DNA from 3 places in the Streptomyces albidicamelliae genome. Region 3 is predicted to be linked to each of the others. Evidence: riboswitches for the same ligand, from Rfam matches in the RefSeq annotation. Region 3 holds a riboswitch; each other region holds the start of a gene.
The links. A riboswitch is a leader RNA that binds a small molecule or an ion and turns the genes downstream of it on or off. The one in region 3 is predicted to bind cyclic di-AMP.
Positions count from the first base shown of each region.

Region 1: another riboswitch for cyclic di-AMP. It lies ahead of N8I86_RS31475 (M23 family metallopeptidase); the one in region 3 lies ahead of N8I86_RS23240 (C40 family peptidase).
Region 2: another riboswitch for cyclic di-AMP. It lies ahead of N8I86_RS28225 (M23 family metallopeptidase); the one in region 3 lies ahead of N8I86_RS23240 (C40 family peptidase).

Region 1 is NZ_CP106795.1:6,956,333-6,965,742, reverse strand. Features, by position in the region: gene N8I86_RS31495 (glutamate dehydrogenase) at 1-677, shown strand, start outside; gene helR (RNA polymerase recycling motor ATPase HelR) at 1,006-3,174, shown strand; gene N8I86_RS31485 (TetR/AcrR family transcriptional regulator) at 3,299-3,913, shown strand; gene N8I86_RS31480 (SGNH/GDSL hydrolase family protein) at 4,025-4,810, opposite strand; gene N8I86_RS31475 (M23 family metallopeptidase) at 5,021-5,980, opposite strand; cyclic di-AMP (ydaO/yuaA leader) riboswitch at 5,985-6,140, opposite strand; gene N8I86_RS31470 (alpha-galactosidase) at 6,451-8,529, opposite strand; gene N8I86_RS31465 (tyrosine-protein phosphatase) at 8,701-9,410, shown strand, end outside.
Region 2 is NZ_CP106795.1:6,176,952-6,186,361, reverse strand. Features, by position in the region: gene N8I86_RS28240 (bifunctional acetate--CoA ligase family protein/GNAT family N-acetyltransferase) at 199-3,066, opposite strand; gene N8I86_RS28235 (HPr family phosphocarrier protein) at 3,244-3,525, shown strand; gene N8I86_RS28230 (GntR family transcriptional regulator) at 3,732-4,418, opposite strand; gene N8I86_RS28225 (M23 family metallopeptidase) at 4,618-5,373, opposite strand; cyclic di-AMP (ydaO/yuaA leader) riboswitch at 5,387-5,546, opposite strand; gene N8I86_RS28220 (M16 family metallopeptidase) at 5,776-7,164, opposite strand; gene N8I86_RS28215 (M16 family metallopeptidase) at 7,161-8,555, opposite strand; gene N8I86_RS28210 (DNA gyrase/topoisomerase IV subunit A) at 8,872-9,410, shown strand, end outside.
Region 3 is NZ_CP106795.1:5,042,905-5,052,314, forward strand. Features, by position in the region: gene N8I86_RS23215 (ATP-binding protein) at 1-602, shown strand, start outside; gene N8I86_RS23220 (LuxR C-terminal-related transcriptional regulator) at 599-1,342, shown strand; gene N8I86_RS23225 (C40 family peptidase) at 1,360-2,424, opposite strand; gene N8I86_RS23230 (hypothetical protein) at 2,947-3,300, shown strand; gene N8I86_RS23235 (tellurite resistance/C4-dicarboxylate transporter family protein) at 3,336-4,301, opposite strand; gene N8I86_RS23240 (C40 family peptidase) at 4,403-5,905, opposite strand; cyclic di-AMP (ydaO/yuaA leader) riboswitch at 5,914-6,058, opposite strand; gene pcrA (DNA helicase PcrA) at 6,368-8,848, shown strand; gene N8I86_RS23250 (M23 family metallopeptidase) at 8,907-9,410, opposite strand, start outside.

The sequences.
Region 1 (9,410 bases), 1.9 Mb from region 3:
GCGGGGTCGCCGAGTCGGTGCTCGCGGCCCTGGACCGGGCGTCGGTGCCGTACCGGGGCACCCGGGTCGCCGTCCAGGGCCTGGGCACGATGGGCGGGGCGACCGCGCGCTTCCTCGCCCGCGCGGGCCTGACCGTGGTGGCCGTCGCCGACGTCAAGGGCACGATCGCGAACCCGGCCGGCCTCGACGTGGAGGCGCTGCTGGCCGCGCGCGACGCGTACGGCACCGTCGACCGGGGCGTGCTGCGCCCGGGCGACCGCGAACTGCCCGGCGACGCCTGGCTGTCCACCGACGCGGAGGTGCTGGTGCCCGCTGCCGTCTCCTACGCCATCGGCATCGCCGACCAGGAGCGTGTCACCGCCCGCTGGATCGTCGAGGCCGCCAACATGCCCGTGGTCCCCGAGGCGGAGGTCCTGCTGGCCGCGCGCGGGGTCACGGTACTGCCGGACGTGGTGGTCAACTCCGGTACGAACGCCTGGTGGTGGTGGACGCTGTTCGGCGACATCGGTGCCGACGCCGACGAGGCGTTCGCGCACATCCGCGGCTCCATGCGCGCCCTGATCCAGCTGATGCTCGACCGGGCGGAGGCCGACGGCACGAGCCCGCGCGCGGCCGCCCACGCCCTGGTGACCGACCGGCTGCCGGTGATCGCGGAACGCTTCGGCTGGTACCGGTGACGGGACCGGGCGAGACGCCCGGGACGGCCTCGAACGACGTAGACACGCCGACGGGCAAGGAGACGGAGAGGGGGTCGTAACACCGGGGCCGGAAGCAGGGGCCGGAGGGGTGCGAAGCCGGGGCCGGAGGGGCGCGTCGCGGGCGTCCCACCTCTCGCCACTATCAACCTATAGCGCACCGGGGGGCTTGCGGCAAGGCCCCGGTCGTCCCGCAGAATCGCAGGCCGACGCCGATCACCTGCGGAAATGGGAGATTCACCAAGTGCGTTCACCGATGTCGGCCGACCCCACGGGCGCGACCCCGGATCCAGCCGGTTCCAGAAGCTCCATGACGACCAGCGCGTTCGATCTTCCCGAGCGCCTCGCCCCCAAGGCCGACCCGGCCCTCATCGCGCGCGACGAGCGGCACTTCGCGGCGATCGCGGAGAGCCTGCGGCAGACGATCGCCGAACTGTCCGAGCGTCTCGACGCCGAGCTCAGGGCGCCGGGCGGCACCGGCCGGCAGGCCATGGACCGGGACGCGGAGGTGCACCGGCTGACGGGCCGTCTGGGCACCCTGCGCCGCTTCGGCCTGGACCTGTGCCTCGGGCACATGGTCGGCGCGGACGACGGCGAACCGGTGTACATCGGGCGACTCGGTCTGACCGACAGCACCGGGCGCCGGTTGCTGCTGGACTGGCGCGCCCCCGCCGCCGAGCCGTTCTTCGCGGCGACCCACGCCGATCCGATGGGCCTGGCCAGCCGTCGCCGGTACCGCTGGAGCGGCGGCCGGATCAGTGACTACTGGGACGAGGTGTTCACCGCCGACGGGCTGGAGGGCCATGCGGCGCTGGACGACCAGTCGGCCTTCATCGCCAGTCTCGGCGGCAGCCGGTCGGCCCGGATGCGGGACGTGCTCGCCACCATCCAGGCCGACCAGAACGCCGTGGTCCGGGCGGACTCCCGGGGCGCGCTCGTGGTCGACGGCGGCCCGGGCACCGGGAAGACGGTCGTCGCCCTGCACCGCTCCGCCTACCTGCTGCACTCCGACCCACGCCTCGGGCACCGGCGCGGCGGCCTGCTGTTCGTCGGCCCGCACCAGCCCTACCTGGCCTACGTCGCGGACGTGCTGCCCAGCCTCGGCGAGGAGGGTGTGCGGACGTGCACCCTGCGGGACCTGCTGCCCGAGGGTGCGGCGGCGCAGGAGGAGGCCGACCCCGAGGTGGCCCGCCTGAAGTCGTCCGCGGACCTGGTGCGGGCGATCGAGAAGGCCGTCGCGTTCTACGAGGAGCCGCCCACGGTGGGCATGACGGTCACGACCCCGTGGTCGGACGTCCGGCTGACCACCGACGACTGGGCGGAGGCGTTCCGCGCACCGGGCCCCGGCACACCGCACAACGAGGCACGCGACCTGATCTGGGACGAGCTCGTCACGATCCTCCTGGACAAGCTGGACGGCGACGTACCGCCCGACCTGTTCCGCAGGGCGCTGCTGCACGACGAGGAGCTGGTCGGCGCCCTGCACGGCGCGTGGCCGCTGCTCGAAGCGGCGGACGTCGTCGGTGACCTGTGGTCGGTGCCCGCCTACCTGCGGCTGTGCGCCCCCTGGCTCGGCCCGGACGACGTACGGAGGTTGCGGCGTGCGGAGGCGCAGGCCTGGACCGTGTCCGACCTCCCGCTGCTGGACGCCGCGCGGCAGCGGCTCGGCGATCCGGACGCGGCCCGGCGCGGGCAGCGGCACAGGGCCGTGCTGGACGCGCAGCGCGAGCGGATGGCGCAGGTCGTCGACAACCTGATCGACGCCGCGTCCGCCTCCGGCGCCGACGGTGACGACGGCGAGGGCCTGGTGCGGATGCTGCGCGGTCAGGACGCCGCGGTCAGCCTGGTCGACGAGTCCGAACTGCCCACGGCCGGCCGTGACCCGCTCGCCGGCCCGTTCGCGCACATCGTCGTGGACGAGGCGCAGGAACTGACCGACGCGGAGTGGCAGATGCTGCTGTCGCGGTGCCCGTCGCGGAGTCTCACCATCGTCGGGGACCGCGCCCAGGCCCGGCACGGCTTCACGGAGTCGTGGCGGGAACGGCTGGCGCGGGTCGGGCTTGACCGGGTCGACGTGGCCTCCCTGAGCATCAACTACCGCACGCCCGAAGAGGTCATGGCGGAGGCGGAGCCGGTCATCCGGGCCGCGCTCCCGGACGCCAACGTGCCGACCTCCGTCCGCGGCAGCGGTGTTCCCGTCGTGCACGGGGCCGCCTCGGAGCTGGAGTCGGTCCTCGACGGCTGGCTCGCCGCACATGACGACGGGATCGCCTGCGTCATCGGCGCTCCCTCGTTCCGGGCGACGCCCCGCGTCCGCTCGCTGACCCCGGAGCTGTCGAAGGGGCTGGAGTTCGACCTGGTGGTCCTCGTCGACCCGGAGGCGTTCGGCGCGGGGATCGAGGGGGCGGTGGACCGCTATGTCGCCATGACCCGGGCGACGCAGCGGCTCGTGGTCCTCACGAGCGGCCCGGCGGACTAGCCCCTGCCCCCTGCGTGCGCGTACGGCGGCCCGATGGCCGGAACGGCACCGGCGAGCGGGCCCACCTGGAGCGCGGTCACCCTACCGGGCGGGCTCCGAGCAGCCCGCCCGGTAGGGTGACCGCGTGGCGAGAGTGCGGTTGAGCGTGGCCGAGCGGCGGGTGGAACTGCTGCGGGCCGCCATCGAGCAGATCGAGGCGCGGGGCGTGGCGGCGGTGCGGATCGCCGACGTGGCCGCGGCGCTCGGGGTGAGCAACGCGCTGGTGCTGTACCACTTCTCGACCAAGGAGAAGCTGGTCGCCGCCGCGTTCACCCACGCGGCGCAGGACGACCTCGCGCACCTGCGCAAACTGCTGGGGCGGCGCACGTCGGCGCTGCGCCGGCTGCGGGCCGCGGTGCGCTGGTACGCGCCGACCGGTCAGGCCAAGGGCTGGCGGCTGTGGATCGAGGGCTGGGCCGTGGCGCTGCGCGAGCCGGCGCTGCGGGAGGTCACCCGGGACCTCGACAAGGAGTGGAAGGCCGCGCTCGTCGAGGTCATCGCCGAGGGCGTGGCGGCGGACGAGTTCGTGTGCGCCGATCCGGTCGGTACGGCGCTGCGGCTGACCGCGCTGATGGACGGGCTGGCCGTCCAGCTCACCTCGTACCCGGGCTCGGTGCCGCGGTCCCGGGCGCAGGAGTGGGTCGACGAGGCCCTGGCCCGTGAACTGGGCCTGGACCGCCAGGCGTTGGCCGGGCGCTGACGCATCGCGCCGTACCGGCCGGACGTGGTCGTGCCCCTCGCCGTGGGCCGCACGGGTCGGGGCACGAGGAACCACTCACCGGCACCGGTCACCGGCATCGGTGCCTCCGGGTCAGGCCACGGAGGCGATCCGGAGCTTGATGTCGTCCGGCGACAGGGGGCCCTTCGCCGTCACATGGTCGCCGGAGGACTCGCCCCGCAGCCGGCGGCCGATCCACGGCACGAGGTACTCGCGGGCCCAGTGGACGTCGTCCCGGCGGACCTCCAGGGTGCCCCGGGGCGGCAGTGGGGGCCACGGCTGCTCCGGGTCGGCCGGCACGTCGAGACCGAGGGCCTGACCGGCGCGCAGGGCCACGCGCGTGTGCCCCTCGGGCGAGAGGTGGAGCCGGTCGCTGTCCCAGGCCCTGCGGTCCTGCACGGACTTGAGGGACCACAGGTCGAGCACGGGGCAGCCGTACCGGTCGGCGATGGCGCGCACGTGCCCGTTGTACGTGGCGATCTTGCCGCGCAGGTGCTTGAGCAGCGGGACGCCACGGGTGTCGAACCCGGTCGTCACCATCACCGTGCCCGCAGCCTCGGCCAGCGGGGCGAGGGCGCGCTCGAACCGCTCGGCCACCTCGTCCGGGTCGGTGCCGGGGCGGATGATGTCGTTGCCGCCGGCGCAGAAGGACACGAGGTCCGGGGCGAGTTCGACGGCCTGGGGAAGCTGGTCCGCCACGATCTGGTCCAGCAGTTTCCCCCGCACGGCGAGGTTCGTGTACTGGAAGTCGCCCTCGGGACGCCGGTCGGCGAGCAGTACCGCGAACCGGTCCGCCCAGCCCACGAACGCCCCGTCGGGACCGGGATCGCCCACGCCCTCGGTGAAGCTGTCCCCCACCGCCACGTACGACCCGATCACTGATCTGTTGTCACTCTTCGAATCGTCTGCCACGTCGGACCATGATTCACCTTCGGATGTGACCTACGCGACCGTAGGCAGGGGTTGACGAACGGTGAGATGGGACACCTTTAAAGAGTTTGCCAACCGGGAATACCGAAGGCCGGACCCGGGGATCGGGGGTCCGGCCTTCGGTGGCGTGTCAGGCAGGTGGTTCGGGTGCGGGCCGGGTCAGCCGACGGGGACGCCGTGCTCGCGGAGGTAGGCGACCGGGTCGATGTCGGAGCCGTAGTCCGGCGTCGTGCGGATCTCGAAGTGCAGGTGCGGGCCGGTCACGTTGCCGGTGGCGCCGGACAGGCCGATCTGCTGTCCCGCCGTCACGGCCTGGCCGGCCGAGACGGAGAGCTGGGAGAGGTGGCCGTACTGGGCGTAGTGGCCGTCGGCGAGCTTGATGACGACCTGGTTGCCGTAGGCGCCGCCCCAGCCGGCGGAGACGACCGTGCCCGCGCCGACGGCCTTGAGGGGCGTGCCGGTCGGTACGACGAAGTCGACGCCAGTGTGGTAGCCGCTGGACCACATGCTGCCGGCCGTGTGGTAGGCGGTGCCGATGGTGGCGCCGGCCACGGGGAGGGTGAAGCCGGCGGGGGTCGTCGTGGCGGCGGACTCCGCCGGCTTGGCCGCCGAGGCCTGCCGCGGGGCGAGGGAGGCCTTGGCGGGGGCCGGGGTCTTCGCGGGGGCCGAGGGCTTCGCGGGGGCCGGGGTCTTCGGGGTGGCCGAGGTGCGCTGCGGGGCGGCGGGCTCGGTACGGGTCCGGGTGGCCTGCTCGCCGAGCGTGAGCTTCAGGCCCGGGTGGATCAGCGCGGGATTGTCGCCGACGGCCCGGCGGTTGTCGTCGTAGAGGCGGTGCCAGCCACCGCCGACGTGCTGCCGGTCGGCGATCGTCGCGAGGCAGTCGCCGGCCTTGACGGTGTACACGCGTGCCGTCGCGTCCGCCTCGGCGGTGGACTTCTTCGCCGCGGCCGGAAGGGACTGCACGGCCTTTCCGGAGACGGCCTGCGCCGTGGGGGCGGCGTGCGCTCCGGTGGCCCCGAGGAGCGGGAGGGCCAGGGCGGCGCCACCCGTTCCGGCGACGGCGATGGAGCGGGAAAAACGCGGGGTCTTGGGACGTCGGTGCTTACCCTTCGCGGGCATGGCGCATTCCTCTCCGACGCCTGCGAGGTCAGCTGCCGGGTTCGGGCTGGAGTCGCCCGGCCGTGCGGTGCGCGGCTTCACCCCTGGCCTGTCGCGAGAACCGGGACAGGCGGTCGTGCCTGGTGGGTCCCCCGCTCCTGCCGAACACGGGTCATTTGTGCGGGAACTCCGGGCGGCGGCAGGATTCGGCGTTCCGTCCGGATTGGTGGCGAACGTAAGCGAGCGGGGAGGGCGGAAACAAGCGATCGGTTCCCGCCGTTCCCTATTCGCAAGATCGAAGGCGGGAATACCCGGTGACCCTCCGTGCATTCCCGCCCTCCGGGTCCCTTCGATTTCCCTGTAGGGCACGGGAATTACGTGGACATGCCGCGCGACATACGGTCACGATATGACGCCCCTCACAGGGAGTCCCACCACGTCCGTTTATTTGCTGGCGAGTTGGACTTGAAGTGCCAATCGGGTTGGAACGTTCAGATGCGACGGAGTCGGACAACCGTCGCATCCAGGTCACCCTTCAGCCCCGTACGCAGGCCATGGTGCAGGAGTACGGCACCTCGGTGCACTTCGCCTGATTCGCGGCATTCGTACGATCCTGCCGGGTCGAGTCCGCGCAGCCGCACCGCCGGAACCGGCTCGCCGTAGCTCTGCGCCTGAAGCCAGGCGAGGACCACCGTCTCGTCCCCGAGGACGTACTGGACGGCGCTCAGCCCGCCCGCCGGGGGCCGCAGCCGGTACAGCTCGCCCCGCTGCACGACCGGGCGGATCTCCTTGTAGAGCTCCACCCAGCCCCTGGCCTCGGCCAGCTCCTCCGCGCTCCACGCCGTGAGGTCTCCGCCGACGCCCAGCACGCCCGCCATGGCGCTGACGAATCGGAACCGCAGCGAGCTGACCCTGCCGTTGAGCTGGGTGTTCGGGCTGTCGGTGACCCAGGCGGCCATCACACGCGCGGGGTGGATCTGACTGAAGCCGTGCTGGATGGCGAGCCGGTCCAGCGGGTCGGTGTTGTCGGAGGTCCACACCTGGTCGGTACGGCTCATCACCCCGAGGTCGATCCGGCCCCCGCCGCCCGAACAGGACTCGAAGGCGACCCCCGGGTGCGCCGCGCGCAGCCGGTCCAGCAGGGCGTACAGCGCGTGGACGTGATCGATCCACAGGCGCTGCGGATACGGCTCGCCGGGCCAGCCGGCGTCGGTGAAGCAGCGGTTGAAGTCCCACTTCACGTAGTCGATCGGGGTACTGGTGAGCAGCGCGTCCAGCTGCTGCCAGAGGTGCTCCCGGACGTCCTCGCGGGCCAGGTTGAGGACGAGCTGGTTGCGCAGCTCGGTCCGCCTGCGGCCCTGCTGGTACTGCACCCAGTCGGGGTGGGCCCGGTAGAGGTCGCTGTCCTGGTTGACCATCTCGGGCTCGACCCAGATGCCGAACCGCATGCCGAGGCCGTGCACCTGGTCGGCGAGCGGCTTGAGACCGTGCGGGAAGCGGTCGGGGTTGGGGGTCCAGTCACCCAGCCCGGCGCGGTCGCCGGTGCGGGCACCGAACCAGCCGTCGTCCACCACGAAGAGCTCGCAGCCGATCTCGGCGGCGCGGCGGGCGAGGGCGGTCTGCTGCTCCTCGGAGATGTCGAAGTGGGTCGCCTCCCAGGAGTTGAAGAGCACGGGCCGGTCCCGCTCCGCGTCCGGGACGACGTACGCGCGCTGGTAGGCGTGCCAGGTGCGGCTCGCGGCGCCGAACCCGCCGTCGCTCCACAGACCGGCGAAGACCGGGGTGGTGTACGAGCCGCCGGGCTCCAGGAGCAGCAGGCCCGAGTCGTCGTATCCGGCGCCGCCGGTGATCTGGACGCGCCCGTCGGGGAGTTGGGCCACGGCTATCCGCCAGGAGCCGGACCAGCCGAGCGCGCAGCCGTAGACCTCGCCGTGCTCCTCGGTGGCGTCGGTGTCGAGCGCCACCCAGGGCAGGTGCTGGTGGCCGGTGTGCCCGCGGCGGCTGCCGATGATCTTCTCGCCGTGGGTGAGCGGAGCGGTGGTGAGCCGGGACTCGGCGGCCCAGCGGCCGTGCAGCTGGGACAGCCGCCAGCCCTCGCGGTCGGGCAGGGTCCAGGTGGCGGCGTCGGCGCGCAGCAGCTCCACGCGCGCCCGGCCGCCGTTGGCCACGGTCACCCAGCGCTCGACCACGTCACCGCGCATCCGGTGGTGCAGGGTGATCGCCAGGCCGTCGTCGTCGAAGAGCAGCCGCAGCTCCTCCCCCTCGGCGGCGGTCCGGTACGACACGAAGCGCCATTCGGTGCCGCGGCGTTCCCCGGTGCGCACGGAGAGGGCGGGGCGGACGAAGCGGGGGCCGCCTTCGACCGGGTACTCCTCGCGGCCGTCGAGCGGGGACTCGAAGGGCCAGTAGCCGGGCAGGGGGTTCGCGGCCAGCGCCTCGGCGTCGGCGAGCGCGATCCGCGGCCCCCAGTGGAGGTGCAGCAGCTCGTCGGCCGCGGTGAGGTGCAGGGCATAACTGCTGGTGGGCCCCGACAGGAGCCAGGTACGACCGTCTTCGGCGACAACCACCATCGAGACCTCACAGGTGTCAACAGATCCGCTCAAGCGCGAACATCATCAGGCTCCGTCGCCCCTGGTGGCAACGCCTGTGGACAACTCATTGCCTGAGGAAAGTGATGTCGTATGGTCGACGGAGCGCCCGTCGGCGAGCCGCGCCGGCGGGGCCGACCGCGAGGAGCCCCCGTGACGCAGCAGGTCCCGTCGACCGAGCCGGAGCTGGCCGGTGTGCGCAATTTCCGTGACGTGGGCGGGCTGCCCACCGTGGACGGACGGCGGGTGCGCCAGGGAGTCCTGTTCCGCAGCGGTCATCTCGCGCACGCGACCGCGGCCGACGCGGCTTTCCTCACCACGCTGGGCCTGCACACGATCTTCGACTTCCGCAACGCGGCCGACCAGAAGCTGGAGGGCCCCGACGTCGAGCTGCCCGGCGTGCGGAACGTGAACCTGCCGCTGAGCGACCCGGCGGACGGGGCCGAGTTCTGGAAGATGGTGCGCGACGGCGATCTCGACCAGCTCCGCGCGATCCTGGACGGCGGGAAGGGCGCCGACCGCATGATCGCCTCCTACCGGACGATCGTGAAGCAGCGCACCGGCGAGCACTCCCGGGTGCTGCACGCGCTGGCGGAGGATAGTGTGCCCGCGCTGATGCACTGTGCGGCCGGCAAGGACCGCGCGGGCATCTCGATAGCCGTCACGCTGCTGGCCGTGGGTGTGGAGCGCGAGGCGATCGTCACCGACTACCTGGAGTCCAACGCCAAGCACCGGCGCTACAAGGTCCGCCGCAGCGGCAGCCAGGACAGCGCGTACACGCCCGAGGTGATGGAGCTGCTCAGCCCGCTCTTCGACGCGCGCGCCGAGTACCTGGAGGCGGCGTTCGACAGCATCGAGGAGAC
Region 2 (9,410 bases), 1.1 Mb from region 3:
GGCGTCCATCTTAATCCGAGGGCAGGGGCACTCCGGGCCAGTCGCCCGGACCGGGCGGGACGGGCCCGGGCGGGACGTGGCCGGGGCGGAAAGGGCCGGGGCCGCCCGGAAGGACCGGGGCGAGCAGGCGGTGACCGGGAGCCGGCGGGCGGGCGGCCGAACCGGGGGCGCGGGGAACCGCGCGAGAGTGCGCCCGGTTCAGTACGCCGGCATCGTGCGGGGGCCGAGGTCGTCGCGGGCCGGCGGGGGCGCGAGGCGCACCGTGGCGCCGAGGACGCTCACGCCGTGCGGGGCGACGACGACCGGCTCCAGCGTGACGGCGACCACCTCGGGATGGTCGTCCACGAGCCGGGAGACGCGCAGCAGCAGTTCCTCCAGCGCGGGGGTGTCGACGGGGGTGGAACCGCGCCAGCCGAACAGCAGCGGCGCCGTGCGGATGGACCGCACCAGCGAGGTCGCCTCCCGGTCGGTGACCGGGACCAGCCGGTGCGCCGTGTCCTCCAGCAGCTGCGAGGCGGCTCCGGCGAGCCCGAAGGACAGCACGGCCCCGGCCGCCGGATCGATCACCGCGCGGACGACCGTGTCGACCCCGCGCGGCGCCATCCCCTGCACCACCGGCCGCAGCTCCTCCGGCTTCCCGAACAGTTCGGTCAACTCGGCGTACGCGCGGCGCAGTTGCTCCTCGTCAGCGAGGTCGAGGCGGACGCCGCCGAGGTCGGCGCGGTGCCTGAGGTGCGGGGCGGTCGCCTTCAGGGCCACCGGGTAGCCGAGGCTGCGGGCGGCCTCGGCGGCGGCGTCGGGGGTGGGGGCGGGCAGCGCGCGCCGCACGGGGATGCCGTACTCGCCGAGCAGCTCGCAGGTCTGCGCGTCGGAGATGGTGAGCCCCTCCCCGCGCGCGAGGAGCTCGCCGATCAGCCGGGCGGCGCCCTTCTCGTCGATGTCGTCGTACTCGGGCACCTTCCCGGGGTCGGCCGCCTCGCGCCGCCACTGCCCGTACCGCACGGCCTCGGCGAGGGCGCGGACCGCGCGCTCCGCGGCGGGATAGGCCGGGATGAGACGGGCGCCCTCCGCCGCGGGCGTCATGGCCACGGACGGTCCCGCGGCGGCGGCCGGCAGTCCTTCCGCCGCCGGGGGCAGGCGTACCGCGGGGTGGGCGCCGTCCGTGGCGCCGGATGCCTTCCCGGCGGCCTGCGGTGCGGTGCTCGCGGCGGCGGACAGCGCCTCCGCCAGCCCGCCGAGCTCCACGTGCACCACCAGGACCGGCTTCCCGGGGACGTCCGCCGCGGCGGACCGCAGCGCCTCCGCGAGCTCGGCGTCGCCGGGCGACGTCTCCCCGATGGCCGGGATCGCCGTCACCACGACGGCGTCGTTCGTGTCGTCCGCCAGGGCGGCGCTCAGCGCCCGGTGGAACTCCTCCGCCGTCGCCCCGGTCGTCAGGTCCAGCGGACGCGAGGGCCGCAGCCCCTCCGCGAGGCAGCGGTCGTACGTCAGCACGCCCAGCGACTCGGAGTTGCCGAGGATCGCCACCCGCGGTCCGGCGGGCAGCGGCTGCCGGGCGAGCAGCAGGCCCGCGTCGACCAGCTCGGTGATCGTGTCGACCCGGATCACCCCGGCCTGCCTGAGCAGCGCGGAGACGGTCGCGTGCGGGAGCCGGGTGGCCCGCACGGCGTGGCCCTGCGGCGCGGCCCCGGTCCCCTGCACCACGACCAGCGGCTTCGCCGCCGCCGTCCGCCGGGCGAGCCGGGTGAACTTGCGGGGGTTGCCGATGGACTCCAGGTACATGAGGACGACGTCGGTCTCGGGGTCGTCGTACCAGTACTGGAGGACGTCGTTGCCGGAGACGTCCGCGCGGTTGCCGGCGGAGACGAAGGTGGACACGCCGGTGACGCCGGTGACGCCGCCGCCGCGCCGGTGCAGCCGGGACAGCAGGGCGATGCCGATGGCGCCGGACTGGGCGAACAGTCCGATGCGGCCGGGGCGGGGCATCTCGGGGGCCAGGGACGCGTTCAGCCGGACGTCCGGTGCGGTGTTGATGACCCCGAAGGCGTTCGGTCCGATGATCCGCATGCCGTACGCGCGCGCGGCGCGGACGAGGGCGCGCTGCCGTTCGCGGCCCTCGGGGCCGCTCTCGGCGTATCCGGAGGAGAGCACGACGAGCCCCTGGACGCCGTGTTCCCCGCACTCGGCGACCACCGAGGGCACGTGCTCGGCCGGCACGGCGACGACGGCGAGGTCCACGTGTCCCTCGATGTCCCGCACCGAGCGGTACGCCGGCACTCCGTCGACCTCGTCGAGGTCCTTGGGGAAGGCCGTGTTCACGGCGTGCAGCCGGCCGGTGTAGCCGGCGTCCCGGAGGTTGCCGAGGGTGCTGCGGCCGACGCCGCCGGGGGTGCGTCCGACGCCGACGACCGCCACGGAGCCGGGCACGAGGAGCCGACGGACCGAGTGGGCTTCGGCGCGCTGCTCCCGCGCGCGCTGCACGGCGACGGAGCGGTCGGTGGGTTCCAGGTCGAACTCCAGGCGTACGACCCCGTCCTCGAAGCTGCGCTTCTGGGTGTAGCCGGCGTCCGTGAACACCTTGATCATCTTGGTGTTGGCGGGGAGCACCTCGGCGGCGAAGCGGCGGATGCCGCGCTCGCGCGCGACGGCCGCGATGTGCTCCAGCAGGGTGGAGGCGACACCGCGGCCCTGGTGGGCGTCCTGCACGAGGAAGGCGACCTCGGCCTCGTCGGCGGGGGCGGAGGCGGGCATCCCGTCGGCGCCGATGCGGTCGTAGCGTACGGTGGCGATGAACTCGCCGCCGATGGTGGCCGCGAGTCCCACCCGGTCCACGAAGTCGTGGTGCGTGAAGCGGTGGACGTCCTTGGCGGAGAGCCGTGGGTACGGTGCGAAGAAGCGGTAGTACTTCGACTCGTCGGAGACCTGCTCGTAGAAGCTGACCAGGCGGTCGGCGTCGTCGGCGGTGATGGGCCGGATGCGCGCGGTGCCTCCGTCGCGCAGCACCACGTCGGCCTCCCAGTGAGTGGGGTACTCGTGCCGCTCCTGCCGATCCGCCGAGGTCTGCATGGGCCCCAGAGTACGGCTCGCGTACGACAACGGCGCGAGGCAGTCTGTGGGGGACACCACGCCGGACCGAGGCCGCGGTCCGGTGCCGAACCGGAGGGGACCGAGGTCCGCTCCGGGCATGCTTCACGGTATGGGAAACTGGTCTAGACAACCCTGAAGACTGAAGGGCAGCAACACATGGCTGAGCGCCGCGTCAACGTCGGCTGGGCCGAGGGCCTCCACGCCCGCCCCGCTTCCATCTTCGTCCGAGCCGCCACGGCCACAGGCGTCCCGGTGACGATCGCCAAGGCCGGGGGCAACCCCGTCAACGCGGCCTCCATGCTGGCCGTCCTGGGGCTGGGCGCCCAGGGTGGCGAGGAGATCGTCCTCGCCTCGGAGGCCGAGGGCGCTGACGCCGCCCTGGACCGCCTGGCCAAGCTGGTCGCCGAGGGCCTGGAAGAGCTGCCCGAGACGGTCTGAGCACCTCGCGTCCGAACGCCGGAGCCGCGTCGCCTTTCCGGGCGGCGCGGCTTCGGCGTTATGGGCGGCGCGGCTTCGGCGTTACGGGCGGCCGTTTCGACAGCAAGGGTGACTCCGCCCGCTTTTGCGAAATCACCGAGCGAGGGAATTCGGGCAGCGAAAAACAGCCCCCACCGAATTCCCTCTCTTTGTATACGACGCCCGTGTTAATACCGGCGGCCCGTCGTGTTTACGGCATGTTGCGAAGTCCTCACACGCTCGGCGCCGCCGGAAAGGCGCAGACGGTGCGCGCCCGTCGCACGCTCGGCGTGCAGCGCCGTGACCGCCCGCGCGCGCTCGCCGTCGCCGCGTGCCACCGCGTCCACGATCGCGCCGTGCTCCGCCCAGGAGTCCAGCGGGCTCTGCGGGGCGTCCACCGCGTACATCCAGGCGATCTTGTGGCGCAGCTGGGTGAGCATCGAGGCCAGCGAGGGGCTGCCGGAGGCCTGCGCCAGCGTCTCGTGGAACCAGCCGCCCAGTGAGCGCAGCTCCCCGCTACCGCCGCTCCTGGCCCGCTCCTGCCCCAGCCGCACCAGGCCGCGCAGCACCTTGAGATGGGCCTCCGTACGGCGCTGTGCCGCCCGTGCCGCGCCGAGCGGCTCCAGCAGCAGCCGCATCTCCAGCAGGTCGGCGGCCTCCTGCGCGGTCGGTTCGGCCACGCACGCGCCCGCGTGCCGGCGGGTCACCACGAACCCCTCGGCCTCCAGGGTGCGCAGGGCCTCGCGGACGGGGACGCGCGAGACGCCGTAGCGGCGGGCCAGCACTTCCTCGGTGAGCCGGCCGCCGCGCTCGTGGACGCCGGCGACGATGTCGTCCCGGATCGCCGTGCACACCGAATGCGCCGGAACACGCATGACCGACCTCCGCATTAATCCCCGTGAAACGCCCGCAGGGGACGCCCGTTCCGTGACTCTATTCCAAAGAGGCCGAATTTCCGACGGCAGGCCGTAATCCATGGATATTTTTTGGCCGACGGCCCGTGCGGGGATCACGCGGAAACGGTGAAAGCCCCGGCTCGGTGAGCCGGGGCTTTCACATGTCCGCGTGGCGGCGTCAGACGTTCACGCCGTGGTTGCGGAGATAGGCGATGGGGTCGACGTCCGAGCCGTAGTCGGGGCTCGTGCGGGCCTCGAAGTGCAGGTGCGGGCCGGTGACGTTGCCGGTCGCGCCGGACAGGCCGATCTGCTGGCCCGGGACGACCTTCTGGCCCACCGTGACACCGATGGACGACAGGTGGCCGTACTGGGTGTACATGCCGTCGGCCATCCGGATCACGATCTGGTTGCCGTACGCGCCGCCCCAGCCGGTGGAGACGACGGTGCCGGAGCCGACCGCGTGGACGGACGTGCCGCTGGCCGCGTGGAAGTCGATGCCGGTGTGGGAGCCGGAGGACCACAGCGAGCTGCTGGCCTTGTAGGCGGTGGACACGTAGGAGTGCACGATCGGGGCGACGAACGCGTTCAGGCGCTTGCGCTCGGACTCGCGGGCGGCGCGGGCCCTGGCCTCGCGCTCCTCCTTGACCTTGGCGGCGGCGGCCTTGGCGGCGGCCTCCTCGGCCGCCTGCTGCTCGGCGGCCTGCTTCTGGGCGTCCGCCTGCGCGCTGATCTGCTCCGCGACGTCGTCGCTGACGGTCACGACGGGCGTGAGACCGGTCTGCTCCGCGGCGTTCTCGGCGGCGAGCGCCGGCGACGCGGCGAGGGTGCCGATGACACCCGTGGTGGTGAGGGCGGCGACACCGGCCGCCTGCGCGGTGGTGCGCTTGACCCGGCCGGGCTTGCGATGCTTCCCGGTGGCGCACATGAACGCCATGAAGTGGCTGGTCCTTTCCTTCCTTCTCGCCTACCGGGTTAGCTGACGGGTTCGGAGCAGGAAGGTCTCCTACGGGCCCCCTCGCTCACGCGCGGGCGCCCGATTCACCCCAGGGACGATGGGTCCCCGGCTCCCCTGGCTCGCGCCGTACGGGGACTCGGCGATGACTGTCCGGTGCCGCGGGCGCGGCGTGGTGCGTGACGAACAGCCTGGACGAACCTACGGAAGCCCGCTTTCAATCCTCAAACGGATCCGGGCTTTTGTAGCGCATCCCACAGGGCAGACAGGCAACCTCCGCCCCAAATCGGGCATCTGGTGAAGCGAGTGGAACGGCGGGGGCCCTGACGACCCGTAGGTCGGCAGGGCCCCACGCACGCGTGCCGTGCTCCGCGGCGGCGGCCGCTATTCGGCCGTGACGACGGTGACTTCGCCGATGCCGAGCGCCTCGACCGGCGCCTTGATCTGGGAGGCGTCGCCGACGAGGACGGTCACCAGCCGGTCCACCGGGAAGGCGTTGACGACGGCCGCGGTCGCCTCGACCGTGCCCGTCGCGGCCAGCTGCCGGTACAGCGTCGCCTGGAAGTCGTCGGGCAGGTGCTGCTCGACCTGGTCGGCCAGGGTGCTCGCGACGGCCGCCGCGGTCTCGTACTTCAGCGGCGCCACCCCGACGAGGTTCTGCACGGCGACGTCCCGCTCGGCGTCGGTCAGGCCCTCCGCCGCGAGGGTGCGCAGCACCTTCCACAGGTCGTCCAGCGCGGGGCCGGTGTTCGGCGTGTCCACGGAGCCGCTGATGGCGAGCATGGAGGCACCGGTGCCGTCCGGGGCCGACCGCATGACCTGCCCGAACGCCCGTACCCCGTAGGTGTAGCCCTTCTCCTCGCGCAGCACGCGGTCCAGGCGGGAGGTGAGGGTGCCGCCGAGGCAGTAGGTGCCGAGGACCTGGGCGGGCCAGACCCGGTCGTGCCGGTCCGGGCCGACCCGCCCGATGAGCAGCTGCGTCTGGACGGCGCCCGGCCGGTCCACGATGACCACGCGGCCGGTGTCGTCGGCGGTCACCGGGGGCACCGGCCGCGGCTCGCCCGGCGTGCCGGTCCACGCGCCGAGGGTGTCGCCGAGCAGCTCGTCCAGGTCGGTGCCGGTGAGGTCGCCGACGACGACCACGGTGGCCGTGGCGGGGCGGACGTGCCGGTCGTAGAAGGCGCGTACGGACGCCGCGTCGATCTTCTCGACCGTCTCCTCGGTGCCCTGGCGCGGCCGGGACATGCGCGAGGTCGCCGGGAACAGCTCCTTGGAGAGCTCCTTGGCGGCCCGGCGGGAGGGGTTGGCCAGCTCGTGCGGGATCTCGTCCAGGCGGTTGCGGACCAGCCGCTCGACCTCGCTCTCCGCGAAGGCGGGGGCGCGCAGGGCGTCGGCGAGCAGGCCGAGGCCCTTGGCCAGGCGGGAGGCCGGGACCTCCAGGCTGAGCCGGACCCCGGGGTGGTCGGCGTGCGCGTCGAGCGTGGCGCCGGCGCGCTCCAGCTCGGCGGCGTAGTCCTCGGCCGAGTGCTTGTCGGTGCCCTCGGAGAAGGCCCGCGCCATGATCGTGGCGACGCCGTCCAGGCCGGCGGGCTCCGCGTCCAGGGGCGCGTCCAGCATCACCTCGACGGCGACGACCTGCTGGCCGGGGCGGTGGCAGCGCAGCACGGTCAGGCCGTTGTCCAGCGTGCCGCGCTCGGGGGCCGGGAACGCCCACGGCCGGGCGTCGCCCGGCTGCGGCCGGGGGTGGAACTCCATGGTGGCGAGCTCGGTCACTTGGCCGTCTCCTCGTTCTCGTTGCCGGCCTCTACGGTCGCTTCGCGTTCCGGGTCCTCGGGGACCTGGGCGTCCTCGACGGTCTCCGGGGACTTCGGCTCGTAGACGAGGACCGCGCGGTTGTCGGGCCGCAGGCGGGCCTTGGCGACCTCCTGGACCTCCTCGGGGGTGACCTCCAGGACACGCTTGACCGCGGTGAGCGCGAGCTGCGGGTCGCCGAACAGGACGGCGTACCGGCACAGTTCGTCGGCACGGCCGGCGACCGTGCCTAGCCGGTCCAGCCACTCGCGCTCCAACTGGGCCTGGGCGCGCTCCATCTCCTCGGGCGTCGGGCCCTCCCCGGCGAACCGGGCCAGCTCCTCGTCGATGGCGGCCTCGATGACCGGCACCTCGACGTCACCGGAGGTCTTCACGTCCAGCCAGCCCATGGAGGGCGCCCCGGACAGCCGCAGCAGGCCGAAGCCGGCCGCGACGGCCGTACGGTCGCGGCGCACCAGCCGGTTGTACAGGCGGGAGGACTCGCCTCCGCCGAGGACGGTCAGCGCGAGGTCGGCCGCGTCGCACGCGCGCGTGCCGTCGTGGGGCAGCCGGTAGGCGGCCATCAGGGCGCGCGCCGGGACCTCTTCCACGAGGACCTCGCGCTTCTGCCCGCCGATGGTCTCCGGCAGCGAGCCGTCGCGGGGCTCGGGCTTGCCGTCGTGGGACGCGATGGAGCCGAAGTACCGCTCGATCCAGGCGAGGGTCTGCTGCGGGTCGATGTCGCCGACCACCGAGAGCACCGCGTTGTTCGGCGCGTAGTAGGTGCGGAAGAACTGGCGCGCGTCCTCCAGGGTGGCCGCGTCCAGGTCCGCCATCGAGCCGATCGGCGTGTGGTGGTACGGGTGGCCCTCGGGGTACGACAGGGCGGTCAGCTTCTCGAAGGCGGTGCCGTAGGGAACGTTGTCGTAGCGCTGGCGGCGCTCGTTCTTGACGACGTCCCGCTGGTTCTCCATCGACTCGTCGTCCAGCGCGGCGAGCAGCGAGCCCATGCGGTCGGCCTCCAGCCAGAGGGCGAGCTCCAGCTGGTGGGCGGGCATGGTCTCGAAGTAGTTGGTGCGCTCGAAGCTGGTGGTGCCGTTGAGCGAGCCGCCGGCGCCCTGCACCAGCTCGAAGTGGCCGTTGCCCTTGACCTGCGCCGAGCCCTGGAACATCAGGTGCTCGAAGAGGTGAGCCAGGCCGGTACGCCCCTTGACCTCGTGGCGGGACCCGACGTCGTACCAGAGGCAGACCGCCGCCACCGGGGTCAGGTGATCCTCGGAGAGCACCACGCGCAGACCGTTGGCCAGCCGGTGCTCGGTCGCTGTCAGGCCCCCGGAGCCTGCCTCGGCCGTGGTCGTGTGACCCATGGGCATGTACGTCCCTTCGCGAGCGGAGGCGGTCGTCGAAACCGCGGTTTTCCTGCCGTTCCTGCCACTGTATGCAAAGCGTGCGGGGCCTCGGCGAAGTTCCCGCTGGACGTACGCCCACAGCGGATCGCGTAGCCTGCGTCCGGCCCCCTCCGGGCGTCTTCCGGCGCGGGGCGGGTCCGCGGAGACCGGGTCGTGGCCCGGGTTGTCAGTACCGCGGTCCACAATGGTCCGCGACAGATCCGTCAATCGCTTCAGCAAGAGCGAGCCGGAGGGTGCGCGCCCCCTCGGTGAGCGACCAGATCAGGAGGAGCCGGCAGCGATGGCCCGCCGCAGCACGAAGACCCCGCCGCCCGACGATTCGTTCGAGGAGAGGATCCTCGACATCGACGTCGTGGACGAGATGCGTGGCTCCTACCTCGAGTACGCGTACTCGGTCATCTACTCGCGCGCCCTGCCGGACGCCCGTGACGGACTCAAGCCGGTGCACCGCCGCATCGTCTACCAGATGAACGAGATGGGCCTGCGCCCCGACCGCTCGTACGTGAAGTGCGCGCGTGTCGTCGGCGAGGTCATGGGAAAGCTGCACCCGCACGGCGACGCGTCGATCTACGACGCCCTGGTCCGCATGGCGCAGCCCTTCTCCATGCGCGTGCCGCTGGTCGACGGCCACGGCAACTTCGGCTCGCTGGGCAACGACGACCCGCCGGCCGCCATGCGGTACACCGAGTGCCGGCAGGCCGAGGCGACGAGCCTGATGACCGAGTCGATCGACGAGGACACGGTCGACTTCGCGCCCAACTACGACGGCCAGGAGCAGGAGCCGGTGGCGCTGCCGGCCGCCTTCCCGAACCTGCTGGT
Region 3 (9,410 bases):
AGCGCCTGATGCGCATCCGCGCCCAGGAGCGCGCCGAGGTCGCCGCCCACGTCCACGACTCCGTGCTGCACACCCTCACCCTGATCCAGCGCAACGCCGACAACGCCGGGGAGGTGCGCCGCCTCGCCCGCGCCCAGGAGCGCGACCTGCGCACCTGGCTGTACAAGCCGGAGGGCACCGGCAAGGACGAGGCCGACGAGCCGGACACGGTCGCGGAGGCGGTGCGGCGCAGTGCGGCCGAGGTGGAGGACAAGCACGGCGTCCCCATCGAGGTCGTCGTCGTCGGCGACTGCCCGCTGGACGAGAGGACGGCGGCGCAGATGCAGGCCGCGCGCGAGGCCATGGTGAACGCCGCCAAGTACGGTGGCGAGGGCGGCGCCGTACAGGTCTATGCCGAAGTCGAGGGGAGGACGGTCTTCGTGTCCGTGCGAGACCGCGGTCCCGGCTTCGACCTGGACTCGATACCCGCCGACCGCATGGGCGTCAGAGAATCGATCATCGGCCGCATGGAGCGCAACGGCGGCACGGCCCGGTTGCGGGCGGTGCCGGGCGGCGGCACGGAGGTCGAGCTGGAGATGGAGAGGGCGGAGAAGACGTCATGAGCGACGCGACCGAGGCGAACGGCACGACCGGAGCGGCGGATGCGGCAGGAGCCGGCCCGGGCGACGGCGGCGCGGGCGGGCGGCACGTACGCGTGGTGCTCGTGGACGACCACCGGATGTTCCGTACCGGTGTCCAGGCCGAGATCGGGCAGACCGCCGAGACGGGTGTCGAGGTGGTCGGCGAGGCGGCGGACGTCGACCAGGCGGTCACCGTCATCACCGCGACCCGGCCCGAGGTCGTCCTGCTCGACGTCCACCTGCCGGGCGGCGGCGGGGTCGAAGTGCTGCGCCGGTGTGCCGCGTTGATGGCGGACGCCGAGCAACCGGTGCGCTTCCTGGCCCTGTCCGTCTCCGACGCGGCGGAGGACGTGATCGGTGTGATCCGGGGCGGGGCCCGCGGCTACGTCACCAAGACGATCACCGGCACCGACCTGGTCGACTCGATCTTCCGGGTCCAGGAGGGCGACGCCGTCTTCTCCCCGCGGCTCGCCGGGTTCGTCCTCGACGCCTTCGCGTCCACCGACGCCCCGCCCGTGGACGAGGACCTGGACCGGCTCACCCAGCGCGAACGCGAGGTCCTGCGCCTGATCGCCCGTGGCTACGCCTACAAGGAGATCGCCAAGCAGCTGTTCATCTCGGTGAAGACGGTCGAGTCCCATGTCTCGGCGGTGCTGCGGAAGCTCCAGCTGTCCAACCGGCACGAGCTGACCCGCTGGGCGACCGCGCGCCGGCTGGTCTGATCCCCCTGGGGGAACCCTCATGCCACTCGGGTGGCTCCGGCGAACGGCATCTGGTCGATCGGGGCCAGCCGGACCGGTGCCGACGGGTTGGGGGCGTGGATCATCTGGCCGTTGCCCACGTAGAGCCCGACGTGGCTGATGCCGGAGTAGAAGAACACGAGGTCGCCGGGCTGGAGTTCCGACCGGGACACGCGCGGGCCCGCGTTGATCTGGGCGTAGGTGGTGCGTGGCAGGGAGAGGCCGGCGGAGCGGTAGGCGGCCTGGACGAGGCCCGAGCAGTCGAAGGCGTTCGGGCCGGACGCGCCCCACACGTAGGGGCTGCCGAGCTTGGCGTAGGCGTAGGAGACGGCCGCCGCCGCGCGGGAGTTGGGAGCCGGGGAGGACGCGGTCGGCTCCGGTGTGTCTCGAGGCTCCGACGCGGACCGGGAAGCCCGCCCGGCCCCGGTCCCGTCACCGGTGGCCTCCGCCTGCTGCTGCGGAGTGAGCCGCGACAGCAGCCGCCGGGCCTCCTCTAGCTTGCCGGTGACGGTCTTCTTCTGCCGCTTCAGCTCCGTCTGCCGTGAGCGCAGCGACTTCAGCTCGACCCGTGCGGCGCCGCGCAGCCGCTCGATCTCCCGCAGCTGATCGCGCACCCGGGACACGGCGTCGGCCTGCCGGTCGCCGGCCCGCTCCGCCAAGGCAGCGCCCTCCAGATAGTGGTCGGGGTCGCTGGAGAGGGCCAGCTGCCAGGCCGGGTCGATGCCGCCGTCGCGGTACTGGGCCGCCGCGATCGAACCGAGCGCGTCCCGGGCCGTGTTCAGCCGCTGCTGTTTGCGGGCGGCCTGGTCCTGCAGCCCGTCGAGCCGGTGCCGGGCGGTGTCGGCCTTCTCCTTGGCCCCGTTGTACTTCTCGGTGGCGTCCTCCGCCTGCTGGTACAGCCTGGCGACCTTCGCCTTGACCTGGGTCGGCGTCAGTTGCGGCTCGGCGTGGCCCGTTCCGTCGAACGCCGTGGCCGTGGCGGCGCCCGCGAGGGCGAGGGTGGCGGCCGTCCGGACCGTATGGCCGCTGAGCGGACTCTGCCGGGGCTTTCGGTGGGCTGCCACCTGGACCGTCACGTCCCTTCCGTAGGACTCGTACGACCGAGCGGTCGATGTGCCCGGCGGCGGCCCGTACAGGGGGAGCGCGCCACCGCCGGGCCTTTCTCGGCGGAGGTGGCCGACTGCCGCCCCTGGCCCGGGCGGCGGTGGGGAGCCGGTCACCTGGGGGAGGACGCTAGGCCGGTCGGTGACGAGTCGGTAACGCGGTGTACGGAACTGGCGCCGACGGATCGTGGAGTGACCGTATGTGACCGTGTTGACCTTCCGGAGTCGACACCTTCACGCAGCGTGGTGACCGAAGCGCGGAAAGGGGGACGGGCGGGATGCGTGTGGTGCTATGGCGCGCATATATGCAAGATCTCCGGCGGTCGGCGACGAGACCCGGACGCCCGCTCCGACGGCCCGCAGACGGCCCGCAGGCAGCCCGCAGGTGGTCCGCAGACGGCCCGCCGGGGGCCGGCCGGTGAGGACGGTGCGAAGGGGCCCGGTGCGAGGGACCCGGCAGGTCCCTGGCTAGGCTCCGGCTCCATGGACGTACTCATCCATCTCTTCGTCGGCCTGCACATCATCGGCATCGCCGCGCTGCTCGGCGGTTTCCTCACCCAGATGAAGGCGATGGGCCAGGGCGCGGCCCGGTTCGTGCCCGGGATGCTGCACGGTGCCGCGACCATGCTGGTCACCGGCGTGGCCCTGGTCGGCCTCAACCAGGCCGACGGTCACCACGTCAACACCTTCAAGATCGGCGTGAAGCTGGCCCTGCTGATCGTGATCCTCGGGCTGGTCTACGTGAAGCGCGACGAGGAGCGGGTCGACAAGGGGCTGTTCGCCCTGGTCGGCGCGCTGACCACGGCGAACGTCTTCATCGCCGTCCTGTGGACCTGAGCCGCCGCGGCTGAGGGCCCGGCCGGACCCGACGGTCAGCCGGGCCCGCCGCCGGCGCGGGCGGTGCGCAGGGCGCCGACGGCCGTCGCCAGCCACGCCGCCACCCCGACCCACACCAGCACCTGCCCCGGCACCCTGAGCCACGGGGCGTCCATGGCGGCGGAGACGGACAGCGTCGCCGCCGCCGTCATCCCCATCGGGAAGACCGTGGCCCACCGCCGGAGGTCGTAGCGGAGCCGGGGGCGGACCGCCTCGGCCACCAGCAGCACGACGTACGCGGCGAGATCCAGCGCGAGCAGGGCCGCCGTCACGTCACGCAGTACGCCGCGGTCGTCCAGGTTCCACAGGTACATGGACCCGTCACCCGCCGCGATCAGCCTTGCGCCGGCCAGCGCCGAGATCGCGAGTGCCCCGCCCGCGATCCACTGGTCCCCGGCACCCTCCAGCACCTGCCGCAGGTCGAAGCGGAGCAGGGCGAGGCCGTAGAGCACCAGCCCCAGCCAGAACAGCACCATCGCGGTGTGCGCCAGCCACGCCGTCTCGACGGCCGCCGCCAGCGTGGCGCCCAGCACGGCGAGGCCCTGTGTGGCCACACAGCACAGGAAGACCGATCCCGGCATGCGCCGGGCCCAGTGCCGCATCACGTAGACGAGCAGCCCCGGCCAGAGCAGCGCCGAGAGCGCGAGCAGTGCCGCGGCCAGGGTCTCCCAGCCCAGCATCGAGAGCTGGGTGCCCAGCACGGTCGTCGCGGCGACCGCCATCAGCGCGCCCGGAGTCGCCGCGTCGGCCAGCCACCGCGGCCGGTCGGTGGCCAGCCGCATGACGAAGTCGGCCGCCAGCGCCACCCAGGCGATCGCGGCCAGGACCAGCACCACCCGGGACAGCGTCTCGTCGCCGGACAGGTGCAGGCCCATCGACACGATGCCGGTCGCCATGACCGCGGCGCCGGCGGCGGGAGGCCACCCCGCCCACCATGCACGCAATTCCGAGATGCCGGGCATGCGCCGATGCTAGGCAGCGGCGACGGGCCGACCGGGCAGGCCACGCGCGCGTAGCGGGCAAAAACACCGGCACGCGCGCGTGGACGCGCGGGAGGGCGTGGTCAGGCCGGCCGTACCACGCCCTGGACGAGTCCCTCGCCGCCCCGGTGGACGGGCTCCTCACGGATGTAGGCGCCCGGTTCCGGGGCGTGGATCATCGCTCCGTCGCCCGTGTACAGACCCACGTGGCTGCTGTCCTCGTGGAAGAAGACCAGGTCACCGGGGCGAGCGTCGGCGAGGGCCACCGGGGTGCCCGCGACGGCCTGGTCACGGGCGGCGCGCGGGAGGGTGACGCCGGCGGCCCTCCACGCGGCCTGGGTGAGGCCGGAGCAGTCGTAGGAACCGGGGCCGCTGGCACCGCTCACGTACGGCCTGCCGAGCTGGGCACGGGCGAAGGCGATCGCCTTCTCGGCCTTGGTGGCCTGCTGCGAGGCCGCGGACGCGGCAGGCGCGGGTGCCGGGGAGGGCGTCGCGGCCGCGTACGTCTGCGGCCCGGCGTCTTCCCAGGTCGCGGGGGCGGGTACGGCGGGAAGCCCGTCCTCCCAGGCTGCGAGGGCGGATGCGGCGGGGCGTCCGCCATTCCGAGTCGCAGGCGCCGAGCCGGTGGAGAGTCCGCCCTCCCAGGCCGCGGGGGCGGAAGCGGCGGGGAGCCCGTCCTCCCAGGTCGCGGGGGTGGAGCCGGTGGAGGGTCCGTCCTCCCAGGCCGCCGGGCCGGATGCCGTGGAGGGCCCGTCCTCCCAGGCCGCCTGTGCGAGCACCGCGGGCCGGGCGTCGGCCCAAGGTGTCGGGTCGGACTCGGCGGGGCGCGCGTCGGCCCAGGGTGTCGGGTCGGACTCGGCGGGCCGGGCGTCGCTCCAGGGTGTCGGGTCGGGCTCGGCGGGGCGCGCGTCGCTCCAGGGCGCCGGGTCGGGCTCGGCGGGGCGTGCGTCGCTCCAGGGTGTCGGGTCGGGCTCGGCGGGGCGCGCGGTACCCCAGGGTGCCGGGTCCGGCTCGGTGGGGCGCGCGTGCTCCTGGGGGGTGAGCCGCGAGAGCAGGTCCCGCGTGGTGGCGAGCTTGCGCTGGACGGCGGCCTTCGCGGCCTTCACGTCGTAGGGAGCGGCGTCGGTGCCGGCGTCCGGCGTCCGCGGGCTCCTGCCGGTCCTGCCGCGCTCGGCCGTGTCCCGTACGCGCGAGGCCAGCCGGTTCATCACCCTGTTCTGGGCGAAGTGGTCCTGCGGGAACTCCGCGAGGAGGGAGGCGGCCGTGTCCGGGCCGGCGGCGGACGCCACCCGCCCCTCCGGCGCCTTGGCGCGCCGGTTCCCGCGGCGGGCGCTCTCCTGGCGCGGCTCCTCCTCGCGGGCTCGCTGCCTGGCCGCCGGTTCGTCCTCCGGAGACGAGTCGGCGCGGCGGTAGAGCTCGTCGATCTTCTTCTCGATCTCCTCCATGCTCGGCCTGCCGTCGTCGGTGGCGGCCTCGGCCGTCTGCGACAGGACGGCCACGGAGGTGAAGGCGGCGGTGGCGAGAGCGGGCCCGCGCAGGCCCGGTCCACGGGTGCCGCCGGGGCGCGGCTTGCGGTGCGACGCCAAGGCTGGCGACTCCTTCCAAACGGCCGCCTACCGGGTTAGCTGTCGGGTTCGGGCGGGTGGTTCGGAAGGGTTGCCCTACGGCGTCGTCCCGGGTGGGAGTCGGCCGATTCACCCCGGGATCTGTGGGTCCCCGGCTCTGGGCGCCGTGCGAGGCGCGCCGGACTCGGCGGAGGCCGCGCGGCCCGGCGACGTTCGCCGGAGTGGGGTCGTGCGGCCTGACGGCAACCTAGCCAACTCGTGTGTCTCCTGTGAAGGTTGGTGCGAGGTTTGTCCGATACATTTCTGTGACCTGAGGTCAGGTTTATACGGGGGTGACCAGGCGCTTCCGCAGCGTGAGGGGTGTGGAGGGGGCCCGCCCGGAAGATCGACGCGGTCGCGGAAGAGCCCGGGAACGGCCGTCCGCGGGCCATGTTCCGGGGACCGGGACCGGTTGTCGGTGGGGCGCCCTAGACTCGTAGAGCGATGAGCAGCCTCTTTGACGACAGCTTCCTGGCGGACCTCCGGCCCCCTCGCGGGCACGACGAGGAACCCCCGCCGCCGTCCGAGCACGATCACGCGCCGGAGCCGATTCCGGACGATCTGTTCGGCGGGAAGTTCGACGTGCCGCCGGAGCGGGACGCCCACTACCGCGACGGCGCCCCGCGCCCCGCGCTGGACCCGGCGGCCCTCCTGGAGGGGCTGAACGAGAACCAGCGCGCCGCCGTGGTGCACGCCGGCTCCCCCCTGCTCATCGTCGCCGGTGCGGGCTCCGGCAAGACCCGCGTGCTCACCCACCGCATCGCGCACCTGCTCGCCGAGCGGCATGTGCACCCCGGCCAGATCCTCGCGATCACCTTCACCAACAAGGCCGCGGGCGAGATGAAGGAGCGCGTCGAGCAGCTCGTCGGCCCGCGCGCCCAGGCGATGTGGGTCATGACCTTCCACAGCGCCTGTGTGCGCATCCTGCGCCGGGAGTCCAAGAAGCTCGGCTTCACCTCGTCGTTCTCGATCTACGACGCCGCCGACAGCAAGCGCCTGATGGCCCTGGTCTGCCGTGACCTGGACCTCGACCCCAAGCGCTACCCGCCCAAGTCCTTCAGCGCCAAGATCAGCAACCTGAAGAACGAGCTGATCGACGAGGAGGACTTCGCCGCCCAGGCCACCGACGGTTTCGAGAAGACCCTCGCGCAGGCCTACGCCCTGTACCAGTCGCGGCTGCGCGAGGCGAACGCCCTCGACTTCGACGACCTGATCATGACGACGGTCAATCTGCTGCGCGCCTTCCCGGACGTCGCCGAGCACTACCGCCGCCGTTTCCGGCACGTCATGGTCGACGAGTACCAGGACACCAACCACGCCCAGTACGCCCTGGTCCGCGAGCTCGTCGGCTCCGCCGCGCACCCGGTGGACGTACCGCCCAGCGAGTCCGACCTGCCGCCGGCCGAGCTGTGCGTCGTGGGTGACGCGGACCAGTCCATCTACGCCTTCCGCGGCGCGACGATCCGCAACATCCTCCAGTTCGAGGAGGACTACCCCGACGCGACGACGATCCTCCTGGAGCAGAACTACCGCTCCACGCAGACCATCCTGTCCGCCGCCAACGCGGTCATCGAGCGCAACGAATCCCGCCGCCCGAAGAACCTGTGGACCAACGCCGGCCAGGGCGCGCGGATCACCGGCTACGTCGCCGACACCGAGCACGACGAGGCCCAGTTCGTCGCCGACGAGATAGACCGCCTGGTCGACGCGGGCGACGCGAAGGCGGGCGACGTCGCGGTCTTCTACCGCACCAACGCCCAGTCCCGTGTCTTCGAAGAGATCTTCATCCGCGTCGGCCTGCCCTACAAGGTCGTCGGCGGTGTCCGCTTCTACGAGCGCAAGGAGGTCCGGGACGTCCTCGCCTACCTGCGTGTGCTCGCCAACCCCGAGGACACGGTGCCGCTGCGCCGCATCCTCAACGTGCCCAAGCGGGGCATCGGCGACCGCGCGGAGGCGATGATCGACGCCCTCTCCCAGCGAGAGAAGATCAGCTTCCCCCAGGCGCTCAAGCGCGTCGACGAGGCGTACGGCATGGCCGCGCGCTCCACCAACGCGGTCAAGCGGTTCAACACGCTGATGGAGGACCTGCGGACGATCGTGGAGTCCGGGGCGGGACCGGCGACGGTGCTGGAAGCCATACTCGAACGCACCGGCTACCTGGCCGAGTTGCAGGCCTCCACCGATCCGCAGGACGAGACCCGCATCGAGAACCTCCAGGAACTCGCCGCCGTGGCCCTGGAGTTCGAGCAGGAGCGCGCCGAGGGGGAGACCGGCACGCTCGCCGACTTCCTGGAGCAGGTCGCCCTGGTCGCCGACTCGGACCAGATCCCCGACGAGGAGGACGGCGACGGCGTCATCACGCTGATGACCCTGCACACCGCCAAGGGCCTGGAGTTCCCGGTCGTGTTCCTGACCGGCATGGAGGACGGCGTCTTCCCGCACATGCGCGCCCTCGGCCAGAACAAGGAGCTGGAGGAGGAGCGGCGCCTGGCGTACGTCGGCATCACACGCGCGCGGGAGCGGCTCTACCTCACGCGGTCGGCGATGCGCAGCGCCTGGGGCCAGCCGTCGTACAACCCGCCCTCCCGCTTCCTGGAGGAGATCCCGCCGACCCACGTGGACTGGAAGCGGACGGGGGCCGCCGCGCCGGTGTCCTCCGGGCCGGCCTCCGGGATCGCTGCCTCGCTGTCCTCCTCCCGCTCACGCTCCTCGGCGTCCGGCGCGTCCGGGTTCGCCACGCGGCGCACGGCGGAGAAGCCGGTCGTCGCGCTGGCCGTCGGAGACCGGGTCACCCACGACCAGTTCGGTCTCGGCACGGTCGTCGCGGTCAAGGGCACGGGTGGGAACGCGGAGGCGACGATCGACTTCGGCGACACCAAGCCGAAGCGGCTGCTGCTGCGGTACGCGCCGGTGGAAAAGCTGTAGAACGCGATGAGCCCCGCCGGCACCGGCGGGGCTCACTCGGTACGAGGAACGGACGGGCTCAGGTCGGGTCCAGCCCGTGGCTGCGCAGCCACGGCAGCGGGTCTATGGCCGCCCCGCCCGCCGGCCGTACCTCGAAGTGCAGGTGCGGGCCGGTGGAGTTGCCCGAGTTGCCGGAGTAGGCGATCGGCTGACCGGCCTTGACGACCGTGCCCGAGGCCACGCGGTAGCTGGAGAGGTGGCAGTACCAGGTCTCCGTGCCGTCCTTCGCGGTGAGGATCAGCATGTTGCCGTAGGCACTGTTCCACTTGGTGCTGACGGTGCCGTCGGTGGCGGCCATCACCGTGGTGCCGTAGGAGACGGGGAAGTCGATGCCGGTGTGCACCGACATCCAGTTCACGCCCGCCTGGCCGAAGTAGGCGCTGAGTCCACGCTCCATGACGGGCAGCGCGAACTTGGGCCGCAGCCGTTCCTTGAGCGCGGCCTCCGCCGCGGCCTTCTTCTGCTGCAGCTCCTGCTGGGCCTTGAGGTCGATCCGCTCCTGGGTGCGGCTCGCCCGGTCGGC